Regions from separate parts of the Arthrobacter sp. E44 genome, predicted to be linked through region 1. Evidence: riboswitches for the same ligand, from Rfam matches in the RefSeq annotation. Region 1 holds a riboswitch; each other region holds the start of a gene.
What was found. A riboswitch is a leader RNA that binds a small molecule or an ion and turns the genes downstream of it on or off. The one in region 1 is predicted to bind S-adenosylmethionine.

Region 1 (4,320 bases):
GGACACGAGACGGACAGGCTCGCTGCATTGGTGGCGGAAATCAACCGGCTCGGCGGGGACGCAGAGGAAACCAGCGACGGCCTGCTGATCCGGCCCGCCGCGCTGCACGCCGGCGTCGTCCGCAGCTACGCGGACCATCGAATGGCCACTGCCGGCGCCATCCTGGGCCTGGCAGTGGAGGGCGTACAGGTGGAGGACATCGCCACCACCGCCAAAACCATGCCCGATTTCCCCCAGCTGTGGGCAGGCATGCTGGCCCAGGACGCCGCTGCGGCATCCGGACCGGAGGAGCCCAGCGGTGGCACGGCGCACTGACTCCTGGGACGAGTCCGACGTCCGTATCAGGCCCAACAAGAAGGGCTCCAGGCCCCGCACCAAGGACCGTCCCAGCCACGACGATGCGGTCACCGGACGGATCATCACGGTGGACCGGGGGCGGTACACCGCAGTCGTGGGTGAGGACTCGAACAACGAACGCGTGGTCATTGCGGCACGCGCCCGCGAACTTCGCCGCTCGCCGGTGGTTGCCGGCGACTTCGTCTCGCTCGTGGGGGACGTCTCCGGGGCACCGGACACGCTGGCGCGGCTGGTGAAGATCCAGGACCGCAAAACGCTCCTGCGGCGCAGCGCCGACGACACGGATCCAATCGAACGTGCCGTGGTGGCCAACGCGGACCAGCTGGTGATCGTGGTGGCGGCCGCCAATCCGGAGCCGCGGACCGGATTCATCGACCGTGCCTTGGTGGCTGCGTACGACGCCGGTATCGAGCCGATCCTGCTGGTCACCAAGGCCGACGTCAAGGATCCAGTGGAACTGCTGTCCAACTACACCCACCTGGATTTCCCGGTGATCATCAGCCGGACCGCTGACGCCCAGGCCTCCGGGATCGACGCGCGCTCCGACGACGGCCTCTCGGCCCGGCTGGACAGCACCGCGGTGGCAGCCCTCCGCGCCCACCTGGGCGGCAAGGTCACCGTCATGCTCGGGCACTCAGGCGTGGGCAAGTCCACCATGGTGAACGCGCTGACTGGGGCCGAGCGGGCCACCGGCGGAGTGAATGCCGTAACGGGAAGGGGCCGGCACACGTCGTCCTCTGCCCTGGCGCTGCGCCTCGCGGACGCTCCGGCCGGCAGCTGGATCATCGATACTCCGGGCATCCGGTCCTTCGGCCTCGCCCACGTGGACCCTGACCGGATCCTGCGCTCCTTCCCGGACCTCTCCCCCGGCATCGAGAACTGCGAACGGGGCTGCAAGCACACGGCAATTGCAGTGAACTGCGGCCTCGACGACTGGGTGGCGGGCGGACACGCAGGTCCCACCGGTCCCGCCCGGTTGGCGTCGCTGCGGCGGCTGCTCGGCACGGATCCAAGGTTGGAAGCACAGGAAACCAAGGAGCTCGGCAGCGTCAACTGACGCGTTCTCCCCGGCAGAAGCGTGCGCAGACTGTAGTTTGGAACCATGATCCAACCCGCTTCGAGCTACAACGATGACCTGCGCCTGGCACATGTCCTGGCCGACTCCGTGGATGACCAGACCATGAGCCGCTTCAAGGCCCTGGACCTCCACGTCGAGACCAAGCCGGACCTGACGCCGGTCACCGATGCGGACAAGGCCGCCGAAGAAGCCATCCGCGGCCAGCTCTCGCGTTCCCGCCCCCGGGACGCGGTCCTGGGCGAGGAGTTCGGCAGCACGGGACACGGGTCGCGGCGCTGGATCATCGACCCCATTGACGGGACCAAGAACTTCGTCCGCGGCGTTCCGGTCTGGGCTACCCTGATCGCCCTCGTCGACGAGGGCGAACCGGTGGTGGGCGTGGTCAGCGCCCCGGCCCTGGGCAAGCGCTGGTGGGCGGCAAAGGGTATGGGCGCATACATGGGCAGGTCCCTGGCAGCTGCCACCCGGCTCCGCGTCTCCAACGTCTCGACACTCTCGGACGCCTCCCTCTCCTACTCCAGCCTCACGGGCTGGAAGGAACGGGGAAACCTTGACGAGTTCCTGGGCCTCACTGAGGACGTGTGGCGGACCCGCGCCTTTGGGGATTTCTGGTCGTACTGCATGGTGGCGGAGGGGTCCGTTGACATCGCCTGCGAACCGGAACTGAACCTCTACGACATGGCCGCCCTGGTGCCGATCGTCGTGGAGGCCGGCGGCCGCTTCACGTCGCTGGAAGGCGAGGACGGCCCCTTCGGCGGGAACGCGCTGGCCACCAACTCGATCCTGCACTCAGAGGTATTGCACCGCCTGAACCCTTATTTGGACGATTTGCTGTAACGGTTGGCTTTTCCCCGAAAAAACGAATAAAGCAGCGGCGGACACCTCCATGCGGGGGTGTCCGCCGCCGTTTATTCGAATTCGCGTAACAAACCGCTTAACAATCGCTGCTGGTTCAGTCCTGCCAGCCGCATGTCCTACGCTTTATCCAGGTCACGAGTGCCAGCGCTAAACCCCGGTTTGCTGGCCGGCAACCCTCCATTCGCGGTGGGGTGCCCCGGGTGACGACCAGGCCGGTCCGGAGCGGATGCGGCAAGCGCGGATTCCACTATGCCGGAGTCCTGTATTCAAGTGAGGTCTCTGTGACAACTGCCACCGTCTCCCCCCAGCCCGTCAGCACCGAAGCGGCAGTTGCTGAACGGCATGCCGTTGCCGGCCGGCCCCTCGTGGCAGTCACCGGAGCCGAGATCCAGGCGCCGCTGATCACCGGCGGCCACGTGCGGTACGCAAACCTGGATTACGGCGCCTCCGCCCCGGCACTCTCCGTGGTGTCCGCCTACCTGAACGAAATCCTGCCCTACTACGCCAGCGTCCACCGGGGGGCAGGATACGCCTCCCAGATCAGCACGTCTGTCTACGAGAACGCGCGCACCATCGTCCGCGATTTCGTCGGCGGCCGCCCGGACGACTCGGTCATTTTCACCCGCAACACCACGGACTCGCTGAACCTCCTGGCAGGTTGCCTCCCAGTCACCGATGGCCGCCCTGACGGCGATGTCCTCTACCTGGACATCGAACACCACGCGAACCTGCTGCCGTGGCAGGGCGTGCCCCACCGCAGCATCGTGGCCGCGGAGACGATCACCGGCACCCTCGACGCCGTCCGCGCGGAGCTGGAGCAGGGCGGGGTCAGCCTGCTGGCCGTCACTGGCGCTTCAAACGTCACCGGCGAGATCCTTCCCGTCCGCGCCCTGGCCGCGCTGGCCCACCAGCACGGCGCACGGATCGTGGTGGATGCGGCCCAGCTGGCACCGCACCGCCGGGTGGACATCAGCACGGATGACATCGACTACCTCGCGTTTTCCGGCCACAAGCTTTACGCACCGTTCGGCGCCGGCGTCCTGGTGGGACGGCCTGACTGGCTGGACGCGGGCGTCCCGCACCTTGCCGGCGGCGGCGCAGTCAAGGAAGCAAGGCTCGACGGCGTCAGCTGGGCCAACGGCCCGGCCCGCCATGAGGGGGGCTCGCCGAACGTCCTCGGAGCCGCCACGCTGGCCCGCGCCACCCAGGTCATTGCTGAGCTCGACCAGGACCGGTGGCACGCCCACGAAGCCGCTATCCGCTCCTTCCTGGTGGAGGGCCTGCAGGACATCGACGGCGTTACCGTGCACCAGATCTTCAAGGACAGCAACCCGGAATCGGACACCATCGGCGTGGTCAACTTCTCCGTGGAGGGCTACGACGCGGGGCTGGTGGCCGCCTACCTCGCCGCCGAGCACGGCGTGGGCCTGCGCGATGGACGCTTCTGCGCCCATCCCCTGCTGAAGCGCCTTGGCCTGCCGTCCGGTTCGCTCCGCGCAAGTTTTGGCGTCGGCTCACGGCTGGAGGATGCCGAACGCCTCCTCGCCGGTATCCGTGCGCTGCGCAGCAACGGGCTGGGCTGGGACTACGTGGTGGACGCCGGGCGCTGGGTCCCCGCCAACGACTTCCGCACCTACCCGCACTGGGCGCCCAACACGCCGGGAACGGCCGGCGCGGCCCCCTGCATCGACGACTGAGCAGCTGCAGCAAAGAGGGCGCCCCTTGGGGCACCAGCCGGTGACCGTCCGTGCGGTACATTCGAGAGACGTCCACATCGGCAGCACACGAAGGAGGCCACGCGTGGTTCGGGGTGGCCCCAGGCTCGATCACGGGCGGCGCCGGGAGCTTGGCCAGAGCTTCCAGGACGGCGGCGGGCACTACCACCGCGTCCGCCCCAGATATCCGGAAGACTCGGTCCGCTGGCTGGTGCCCACCAGCGCCCATGAGGCACTGGACGTTGGCGCGGGTACCGGAAAGTTCACCTCCTTGCTGCTGGACCTGGGCCTGGACGTCACCGCAGTCGACCC
Region 2 (4,320 bases), on a different contig from region 1:
GGGCGTAAAGATCCACGCAACTGCCGAAGTTTGAGAAGCTGGCCTGGTGGTCCGTGGAATCGCTGGCAGCGACCGTGATTGCCGCCGGAACCCTGGCAGGGGAAGCCGTGCATGCATCGGTGGCACTGTTACCTGCAGCAACAACCGCGGAAATACCGTCGGCGATTACCGCCTCCACGGCAGCGTCCAAGGTGCTGCTCGTGGGGCCGCCAATGCTGAGGTTCACCACAGCCGGAGTTCCGGCACGGTGGTCCCCTGCAATCCAATCGAGTCCTGCAATAACGTCCGAGTAGAGGCCTGTGCCATCACAGGCCAGTGCCCGCACCGGGATCAAAGTCGCGAGTTTTGCCACGCCATAGGTTGAACCGCCGATAGTGCCGGCTACATGGGTGCCATGTCCGTTGCAGTCGCTGGACCCGAGGCCGTCGGACTTCGCCGTCCAACCTGTTGCAACCCGGCCGCCGAAGTCGACGTGGGATGCGAGGATCCCAGTGTCGAGTACATAGACGCTCACGCCTTGCCCGGTGCCGGAGGGCGTGTACGTGCTGGATAGGGGCAGCGATTGTTGATCTATCCGGTCCAGTCCCCATGGCGCCTGCTCCTGGGTTGTGCTGTAGACCGTGACGGGCTGGTCCGGCTCAACGGCGACGGCTTTGCCGGACCGCATCAGGGCTGAGGCTTGCGCCGGGGTGGCTTTTATCGCAGCGCCCTTGATCGCATTATCGAACATACGGCTAACGCCAATACCTTGGCCGCGCAGGGCACTGCTCTCTTGCCTGACGTCCGCTGCCGAGGGGAACCGGACAATGTAATCACCCTTGTCAGCCGCCGCGGCGCTGGCGATGGGAGCAGGGAGAAGCACCGCTCCCAGCATTGAACAGACCAACACAATGTATAGAACAGTGGCACGTGCGGCAGGGCGCAGAATCGGAGGCAACGGAACGTCCGTCCTTTTTTGACTGTGAGAAACGAGGGGGTTTTCCCCGTTCAAATCTATCGGGGACGGGAACCCGATCTTCCGAAGCTCGGGCGATCCTTCGCATTCCCTGTGCGAATCTTCGCAAACCTACGCTGCAGTCCTGGCGGTGTGTTTCCACGTCCAGGCTTTTGTCACGACCCGTCATACTCATGGCGTTGGGCGCCCCCGCTTCCTAGACTTGGCGAAGGTCATGAGTGCCAGCGCCAAGCCCCGGCTCGCTGGCCGGCAACCCTCCATCCGCGGTGGGGTGCCCCGGGTGAGGACCTGGCTGTCCGGCACGAGCCGACAGCAAGCGCGGCCCGCACTGCCCCTGAGCATGCCGGGCCCATGTCAAAGGAGATTTGGATGTCCAACGCTTGGTCCTTCGAAACCCGCCAGATCCACGCCGGCCAGGAAGTGGACAGTGCAACGGGAGCCCGTGCCCTGCCCATCTACCAAACCACGTCCTTTGTTTTCCCAACGGCCGAGAGCGCAGCCAACCGCTTTGCACTCTCCGAACTGGCGCCCATCTACACCCGCATCGGCAACCCGACGCAGGACGCCGTCGAACAGCGGATTGCCAGCCTTGAAGGCGGCCTGGCCGCGCTGCTGCTGAGTTCCGGCCAGGCCGCCGAAACGTTCGCGGTCCTGAACATTGCGGAGGCCGGCGACCACATCGTAGCCAGCCCCAGCCTCTACGGCGGCACCTACAACCTTTTCGCCCACACCCTGAAAAAATTCGGCATCTCCGTCACGTTCGTGGACGACCCCGACAACCTGGACCAGTGGCGCAACGCCGTCCGGCCCAACACCAAGCTTTTCTTCGGTGAAGTGGTCTCCAACCCGCGCCAGGACGTCCTGGACATCGAGGGCATCTCCGAAGTCGCCCACCAGGCCGGCGTGCCCCTCATCGTGGACAACACCCTCTCGACGCCGTACCTGATCCGGCCGCTGGAGTGGGGAGCGGACATCGTGATCCACTCGGCCACCAAGTACCTGGGCGGCCACGGCACAGCCATCGCCGGCGTGATCGTCGATTCCGGCAAGTTCGATTTCAGCAAGGACCCGGAACGGTTCCCCGGCTTCAACACCCCGGATCCCACGTACAACGGATTGGTCTACGCCCGCGACCTGGGAGCCGATGGAGCGCTCGGTGCCAATCTCTCCTACATCCTCAAGGCGCGGGTCCAGCTCCTGCGGGACCTGGGCTCGGCGGTTTCGCCGTTCAACGCCTTCCTGATTTCCCAGGGCCTGGAGACATTGAGCCTGCGGGTGGAGCGCCATGTTGCAAACGCGGCGGAGGTTGCGCGGTGGCTTGAAGCAAGGGACGACGTCGAATCGGTCGCCTACGCCGGGCTGCCGTCCAGCCCCTGGTACGAGCGTGGCCGCAAGTATGGGCCCAAGGGGACGGGCGCCGTCGTCGCCTTCAACCTGGCCGGCGGAGCGGAGGCGGGCAAACGCTTCGTCGACGCTTTGGAATTGCACTCCCATGTGGCCAACATCGGCGACGTGCGCTCCCTGGTCATCCACCCGGCGTCGACCACCCACAGCCAGCTCTCGCCGGAGCAGCAGGTGGTGGCCGGGGTGCACCCGGGACTTGTCAGGCTTTCCGTGGGCCTGGAACACATCGACGACATCCTCGCCGACCTTGAAGCAGGCTTCAGGGCTGCGAAGGACGCCTAGAAGCCTAAAGTACGACGCCGGGGCGCCACTTAGGCGGCAGGGCAGGGCAGGCAGCAAGTCGGGAAGTCACAACCAGTCACACTCTTGGCTTGGACCGGGTGGTGTTTCGTACACTCGATCCAGGTCATGAGTGCCAGCGACAGCCCCGGCTTGCTGGCCGGCAACCCTCCTTCCGCGGTGGGGTGCCCCGGGTGAGGACCTGGCCTGCCGGTCAATTGACGGCGGGCAAGCGCGTAGAAGAGGTCTTGCCATGACGGTTTCCGTCGCCCCAACCACCATCCCCGAACACGGAATCGTCCGCTACGCCTCCATTGGGGAACTGGAGCTCGAGGCCGGGGGATACCTGCCCGACGTTACGCTGGCCTACGAAACCTGGGGCACCCTCAACGCAGACGCCAGCAACGCCATCCTGATCGAGCACGCGCTCACGGGCAGCACTCACGTAACCCGCGGAGACACCGACGAGGAAGGCTGGTGGGAGCAGCTGGCCGGGCCCGGTGCCCCCGTGGACACGGACCGTTTCTTCGTGGTGTCCATCAACATTGTGGGCGGCTGCTACGGCTCCACCGGCCCCTCATCGCCCGCCCCCGACGGATCGCCCTGGGGTTCCCGCTTCCCCCTGGTCACGCTGCGGGACAGCACCGTGGCGGAGGCCCGGCTGGCGGACCAGTTGGGGATCAAGAGCTGGTTCGCGGTTCTTGGCGGCTCCATGGGCGGCGCCCGGGCGCTGGAATGGGCAGTGACCTACCCGGAAAGGGTGCAGCGCTGTGCCGTCATCGCCGTGGGGGCTGCGAGCACGGCAGAACAAATCGCCTTTGCCCAGGCCCAGACCCTGGCCATTCGGCAGGATCCAAACTTCAACGGCGGCGACTACTACGGCGGTCCCTGTCCTGAAGAGGGCCTGGCCCTTGCCCGGCGCATCGCCCACATCACCTACCGGTCCGCCGCCGAACTGGAAGGCCGCTTCGGCCGGGCGGCCCAGGCATCCGAGTCGCCCCTTCAGGGGGAAGTACTGGCAGCCCGTGGCCGCTACCAGGTGGAAAGCTACCTGGACCACCAGGGCAACAAGCTCGTGAAGCGCTTTGACGCCAACAGCTACATCGCCCTGACCGAAGCGTTGATGAGCCACGACGTCTGCCGCGGACGGGGAACCCTGGCCGAAACCCTGGCCGGTGCTACTGCACGCTTCTTCGTGGCCGCCGTCGACTCCGACCGACTCTACTTCCCGTCCCAGTCCCGGGAACTGGCGCAGGCGCTGCCCGGCGAGGTGGACGTCCACGTCATCCAGGCACCCATCGGCCACGACGGGTTCCTCACCGAGATAGGCCAACTGGGGGCGCAGCTGCGGGGCAGCTTCCTGGTCTAGGCACTCCTGGACCAGGCAGTTTTGGTCCACACGTTCCTGGTCAAAGCCTCCGAGGTTCAGCCAGCTCCAAGGAAACCTCCAGCAGTGTGCATTCCTGCAGATGCCTTCTGCACTAATGGTCGTTGAGGTTGCACCGGCAAGCAGACCATACTCATCGAAGCCGGTTTTCGTGGTGTACATCACATCCGGCTGCCATCGACTGTCCCCGTGGTGTCGACGACGACGCCGAAGGAGTTCGCATTGAGTACGGAACGCTCCGCCGCAAGGCGCACCGAGGAAACCGACGTCAAGGCATCAGGCCTGAAGAAAGTGG
Region 3 (4,320 bases), on a different contig from region 1:
CCACGATCTCGTCCACCACCACGCTGCGGCGGTTGTAGACCTTGACCAGGAGCTCGTTCTTCTGCCGCAGCGAGCCTTCCACCTTCTGGCGGAGGATGGATTCGTCGAAGACGTCCTGGACGCGGATGCCCAGCCGGGCCACCTTGTCCATGTAGGCGGGGCCGATGCCGCGGCCGGTGGTTCCGATGGCACGCTTGCCGAGGAAGCGTTCGGTCACCTTGTCCAGGACCTGGTGGTACGGGGCCACGAGGTGGGCATTGGCGGAGACGCGCAGTTTGGAGGTGTCTGCACCGCGGGCCTGCAGGCCGTCGATTTCCTGGAAGAGGGCCTCGAGGTTCACTACGCAGCCGTTGCCGATGATGGGAACGGCATTGGGGCTGAGGATGCCTGCCGGCAGCAGCTTGAGTTCGTACTTTTCACCGCCCACGACGACGGTGTGCCCGGCGTTGTTGCCGCCGTTGGGCTTGACGACGTAGTCAACACGGCCGCCCAGCAGGTCGGTGGCCTTGCCTTTTCCTTCGTCGCCCCACTGGGCTCCTACGATCACAATTGCTGGCATGGGATCCTCCCCCATTCGTTCGGGCTGCCCGGTTGCCACGAGGTGGCGGGCCATGCAGCACCGTTCATGAGAATGCCCCGAACATACCGGCCTTCACACAGCCGCAGCACGGCACGGCGAAGGAAGAGTTCCGGGGCTCTTACCACCCAAGTTTAGCCGATGGGGCACTTGGTCCTTCGTTGGCCCCGCCGCGGCCCGTCATGCGGGAAGGGCCGCGGCGGGCCTGGTCAGAACCGCCGCCGCGCTGCTATTCGTCCTCAGCCTCCCCGGCGGGCCGGGACGTCTGCTCGGCGAGGGTGTCCCAGAAGGAAATGTCGGCGTCGGCAATCGAACCGTCAGCAATGGCGGCGGCGGTGGACGTCAGCGTGGTGACCGTCTGCTTGATCAGATAGCCGTTGCTGCGCTGGCCCAGTGCGTAGCCGTCCAGGTAGTGGTCGGACATGCCGCGCATCTCGAAGAGCAAGGTGGCAATGCCGTATTCCACGGAGATGCCGTTGCGGCTGATGGTTTCGGCGCTGCCGCCCTGGTATTTGCCCAGGTGGCCCCAACCGGTGGAGTCGACGTTGTTGAAGACCACGGCGCCCAACTGCTTGGACTTTTCGACGACGGCCGGGTCGGCGTTGGGGGTGGTGGGGTACAGGATGGAGCCGGAAACCAGCTTGCCGTCGCGCTCCGCCCGGGTGCCCTGGTGGTGCAGGTCGATCATGTAGTCGATCCGGTACTTGCGCATCACGTTGTTGTGCAGCGCCTGGGTCTCCGGCTGGATCTTGGCCACGTGGTCGCGGTTCAGGTCCACGCCCTCGGCGTTGTAGCGGGTGAGGTGCCGGTCCCCCTTGGCGAGGTAGTTGTCCAGGGAGAAGTTCACGTCCCCCATGGCGCCGTCCGCGTTGAGCATGGGCACCACCAGGATGTTCGCGCCTTTGAGGATGTCCGCCGACTTGCCGGTGCCCAGGTGCTTGATGAACTCCATGGCGCCCTCGGTGGTGAGCTGTTCGTTGCCGTGCTGCTGGGTCAGGTAAAGGATGGTGGGCTTGGCCGGGTCCGAGATGTACTTGACCAGGTGGATGTCGCGGCCCTTGACGGTCTGGCCGATGACTTCCAGTTCCATGGCGGGCTGGCGGGCGTCCTGGTCCTTCAGGAAGGAAACCATCTGGTCATAAGTGGCCAGCTTTGTTGTGGTGATCTGTCCGTTGCCGTCATAGCTGGGGCCCTCGCCCACTGCATTTGCCAGCGGGGCCGGTCCCGCCACGACGGCGAGCGCCAGAACGCCGGAAAGGGCAAGGTTCCTGAGGTTTGCCAGGGGTTTGTTCACGGTGCATGACCTCTTCATTGAGTGCGGTGGTTCTTTGGGTCGAGTGGGTGGCAGCCGCCATGTCCCTCATTCGGCTGTGACAAGAAGCCAACCAAGCTGGACATAATCTGTCAATATGCTGGACGAAACCTGTAAGGATGCAAACAGGAGCGCAGAAGTAAAAGAAGGCCTGCCTGGCGCGACACAAAGTGGACCGGACTTGCCCGCGTGGAGCGTCTCGATTTAAGTGGGAGGGAACCATCCGGAGCGGCCGAGAGACCTGGCTCGATGACGCCGCAGCAACCCCGGTCCGGCAGGATTCCTGCCGGCCGAAGGTGCTACTGCCAGGACCGATGGAAAGGAAGATTCCAGCATGTCACTGAACACCGACCACATCCGCGTCACCCACGCCGGTTCCCTGCCCCGCACCCCGGAACTCATCGCGGCGAACGCCGCCAAGGAAGCCGATGGCATCACCCCGGAATTCCTCCAACTGCTTGAGGCCTCCGTGGTGGACGTGGTGCAGCGCCAGAAGGACCTGGGCATCGACATCCCCAACGACGGCGAATACGGACACGCCATGTCCAGTTCCGTGGATTACGGTGCTTGGTGGAACTACTCCTTCGCACGCCTCGGCGGCTTGGAGCCCACCAATGTGGACCGCTGGGCCGAAGCCGGGGTCCGCCGCTCGTCACCCGGCCATGTGGTACTGACGTCCTTCCCCGACCGCCGGGATCGGCAGGCGTTCAACGAGGCGTACAACGATCCTTCCTCCGGCATCCTCACCCACCGCAAGAGCGTCGCCCAGCCCAAGATCGCCGGGCCCCTGACCTACACCGGCCAGGATCTGGTGGCATCGGATATCAGGAACTTGAAGACCGGACTGGCCGCCGCAGGCCTCTCAGATGGTTTCGTGGCGTCCCTCTCCCCCGGCTCCTGCGCCAGGGTAGCCAACGAGTACTACAAGTCCGACGAGGAACTCGTCTACGCCTGCGCCGACGCCATGCGGGAGGAATACAAGGCGATCATCGACGCCGGGCTCACCGTGCAGCTCGATGACCCGTCCCTGGCCGAGAGCTGGGACCAGATCAACCCCGAGCCCTCCCTGGAGGACTATCTGAAGTTCATCCAACTGCGCATCGAGGCCACCAACTGGGCCCTCCGGGATCTCCCCCAGGAACAGATCCGGCTGCACGTCTGCTGGGGATCCTGGCATGGCCCGCACACCACGGACATCCCCTTCGCGGACATTATCGGCTCCGTGCTGCAGGTCAACGCCGGGGCGTACTCCTTCGAGGCCGCCAACGTGCGCCATGAACACGAATGGCGGGTCTGGGAGGACACCAAGCTGCCCGAGGGCAAGGTCATCATTCCGGGCGTCGTGTCGCATGCCACCAACGTGGTGGAGCACCCTGACCTGGTGGCGGACCGCATCGTGCGTTTCGCCGACGTGGTGGGCCGGGAGAACGTCATTGCCTCTACCGACTGCGGCCTGGGCGGCCGGGTGCACCCGCAGATCGCCTTCGCCAAGCTGGAAGCGCTGGGCGAGGGCGCCCGTCGGGCCACCAACCGGCTCTGGTAATCCGCTTGCCATCCGGGGCGCCGGCTGTTCCTTCCATCACCGGAAAGGGGCGGCCGGCGTTTCGCTTCCCGGGTCTTGCTAAACTGGGGAAGGCCGGCGAGGTCCGGCCCACCCCAACCAACCGCTGCTGATGCGTTTGCGCTTGCCCGCGCCCTCATCTGCCGGCGGCAGCAACGCCAATCCCCGCAGGAGAACCAGCACTTCATGACAGCCCTGGCCCCCGAAACATTCCACGAACAGCTCATGAGCCGCCGCTACGAACCCAGCGTTGCAGCCGTCAACGAACTCTGCGATTCCCTGCGGGAGACCAAACCAGGAACCGTGGTCCCCTACGTCGACCCCATGCACGACGTTGAGGAATGCCGCATCATCAGCCTCTACTCCAACATCGGCGAGGCGGATCCGTCCGGCTTCATCACCGCCGGCGACCAGGACGCCGCAACCCGGATGCTGGGCATCCAGTGGAAGCTGGGCCTGCGCCCCGAGTTCGTGATGCCTTGGAACGTCCACCCCTGGCACGTTCCCGGCGAAGCCAACGGGAAGTTCACCCCGGACCAGGTCCAGGCCGGCCTCAAACCCCTGCTGAAGTTCCTGGCCTTGGTCCCCCGCGCATCGGTCATCGTGGCGCACGGCACCGAAGCCAACCGCCTGGCCAACCTGCTGCTGAAGACCGAGGTTCCCCTGCTGTGGCGCCGCGGCCTGAAGACCTACAAGGTCCGCTCGCTGAGCGGCCGCGCGTTCGCCGGTTCCCCTGCACGCCAGGAGGAGTTCCTCGAGGACATGCGGACGGCGTATGCAGACGCCATGGCCCGGACCGGCATCGCGAAGCCCTGAATCGTCGGCGCTCAGCCTGTGGCATCGGAGTCGGTAAACGAAATTCCCGGTGCC

Region 2: another riboswitch for S-adenosylmethionine. It lies ahead of ACETK3_RS05240 (bifunctional o-acetylhomoserine/o-acetylserine sulfhydrylase); the one in region 1 lies ahead of ACETK3_RS01280 (aminotransferase class V-fold PLP-dependent enzyme).
Region 3: another riboswitch for S-adenosylmethionine. It lies ahead of ACETK3_RS07245 (cobalamin-independent methionine synthase II family protein); the one in region 1 lies ahead of ACETK3_RS01280 (aminotransferase class V-fold PLP-dependent enzyme).

What each region holds. Positions count from the first base shown of each region.
Region 1 covers NZ_JBHDJA010000001.1:289,993-294,312, reverse strand. The annotation lists gene aroA (3-phosphoshikimate 1-carboxyvinyltransferase) at 1-315, shown strand, start outside; gene ACETK3_RS01290 (ribosome small subunit-dependent GTPase A) at 299-1,414, shown strand; gene hisN (histidinol-phosphatase) at 1,460-2,272, shown strand; SAM riboswitch class IV at 2,424-2,537, shown strand; gene ACETK3_RS01280 (aminotransferase class V-fold PLP-dependent enzyme) at 2,575-3,990, shown strand; gene ACETK3_RS01275 (class I SAM-dependent methyltransferase) at 4,094-4,320, shown strand, end outside.
Region 2 covers NZ_JBHDJA010000004.1:41,735-46,054, forward strand. The annotation lists partial or broken gene ACETK3_RS05235 (S8 family peptidase) at 1-862, opposite strand, end outside; SAM riboswitch class IV at 1,166-1,280, shown strand; gene ACETK3_RS05240 (bifunctional o-acetylhomoserine/o-acetylserine sulfhydrylase) at 1,325-2,641, shown strand; SAM riboswitch class IV at 2,764-2,879, shown strand; gene ACETK3_RS05245 (homoserine O-acetyltransferase) at 2,892-4,007, shown strand; gene ACETK3_RS05250 (MFS transporter) at 4,248-4,320, shown strand, end outside.
Region 3 covers NZ_JBHDJA010000006.1:40,147-44,466, reverse strand. The annotation lists gene ACETK3_RS07255 (adenylosuccinate synthase) at 1-559, opposite strand, end outside; gene ACETK3_RS07250 (M14 family zinc carboxypeptidase) at 807-1,889, opposite strand; SAM riboswitch class I at 2,106-2,210, shown strand; gene ACETK3_RS07245 (cobalamin-independent methionine synthase II family protein) at 2,224-3,432, shown strand; gene ACETK3_RS07240 (uracil-DNA glycosylase) at 3,637-4,266, shown strand.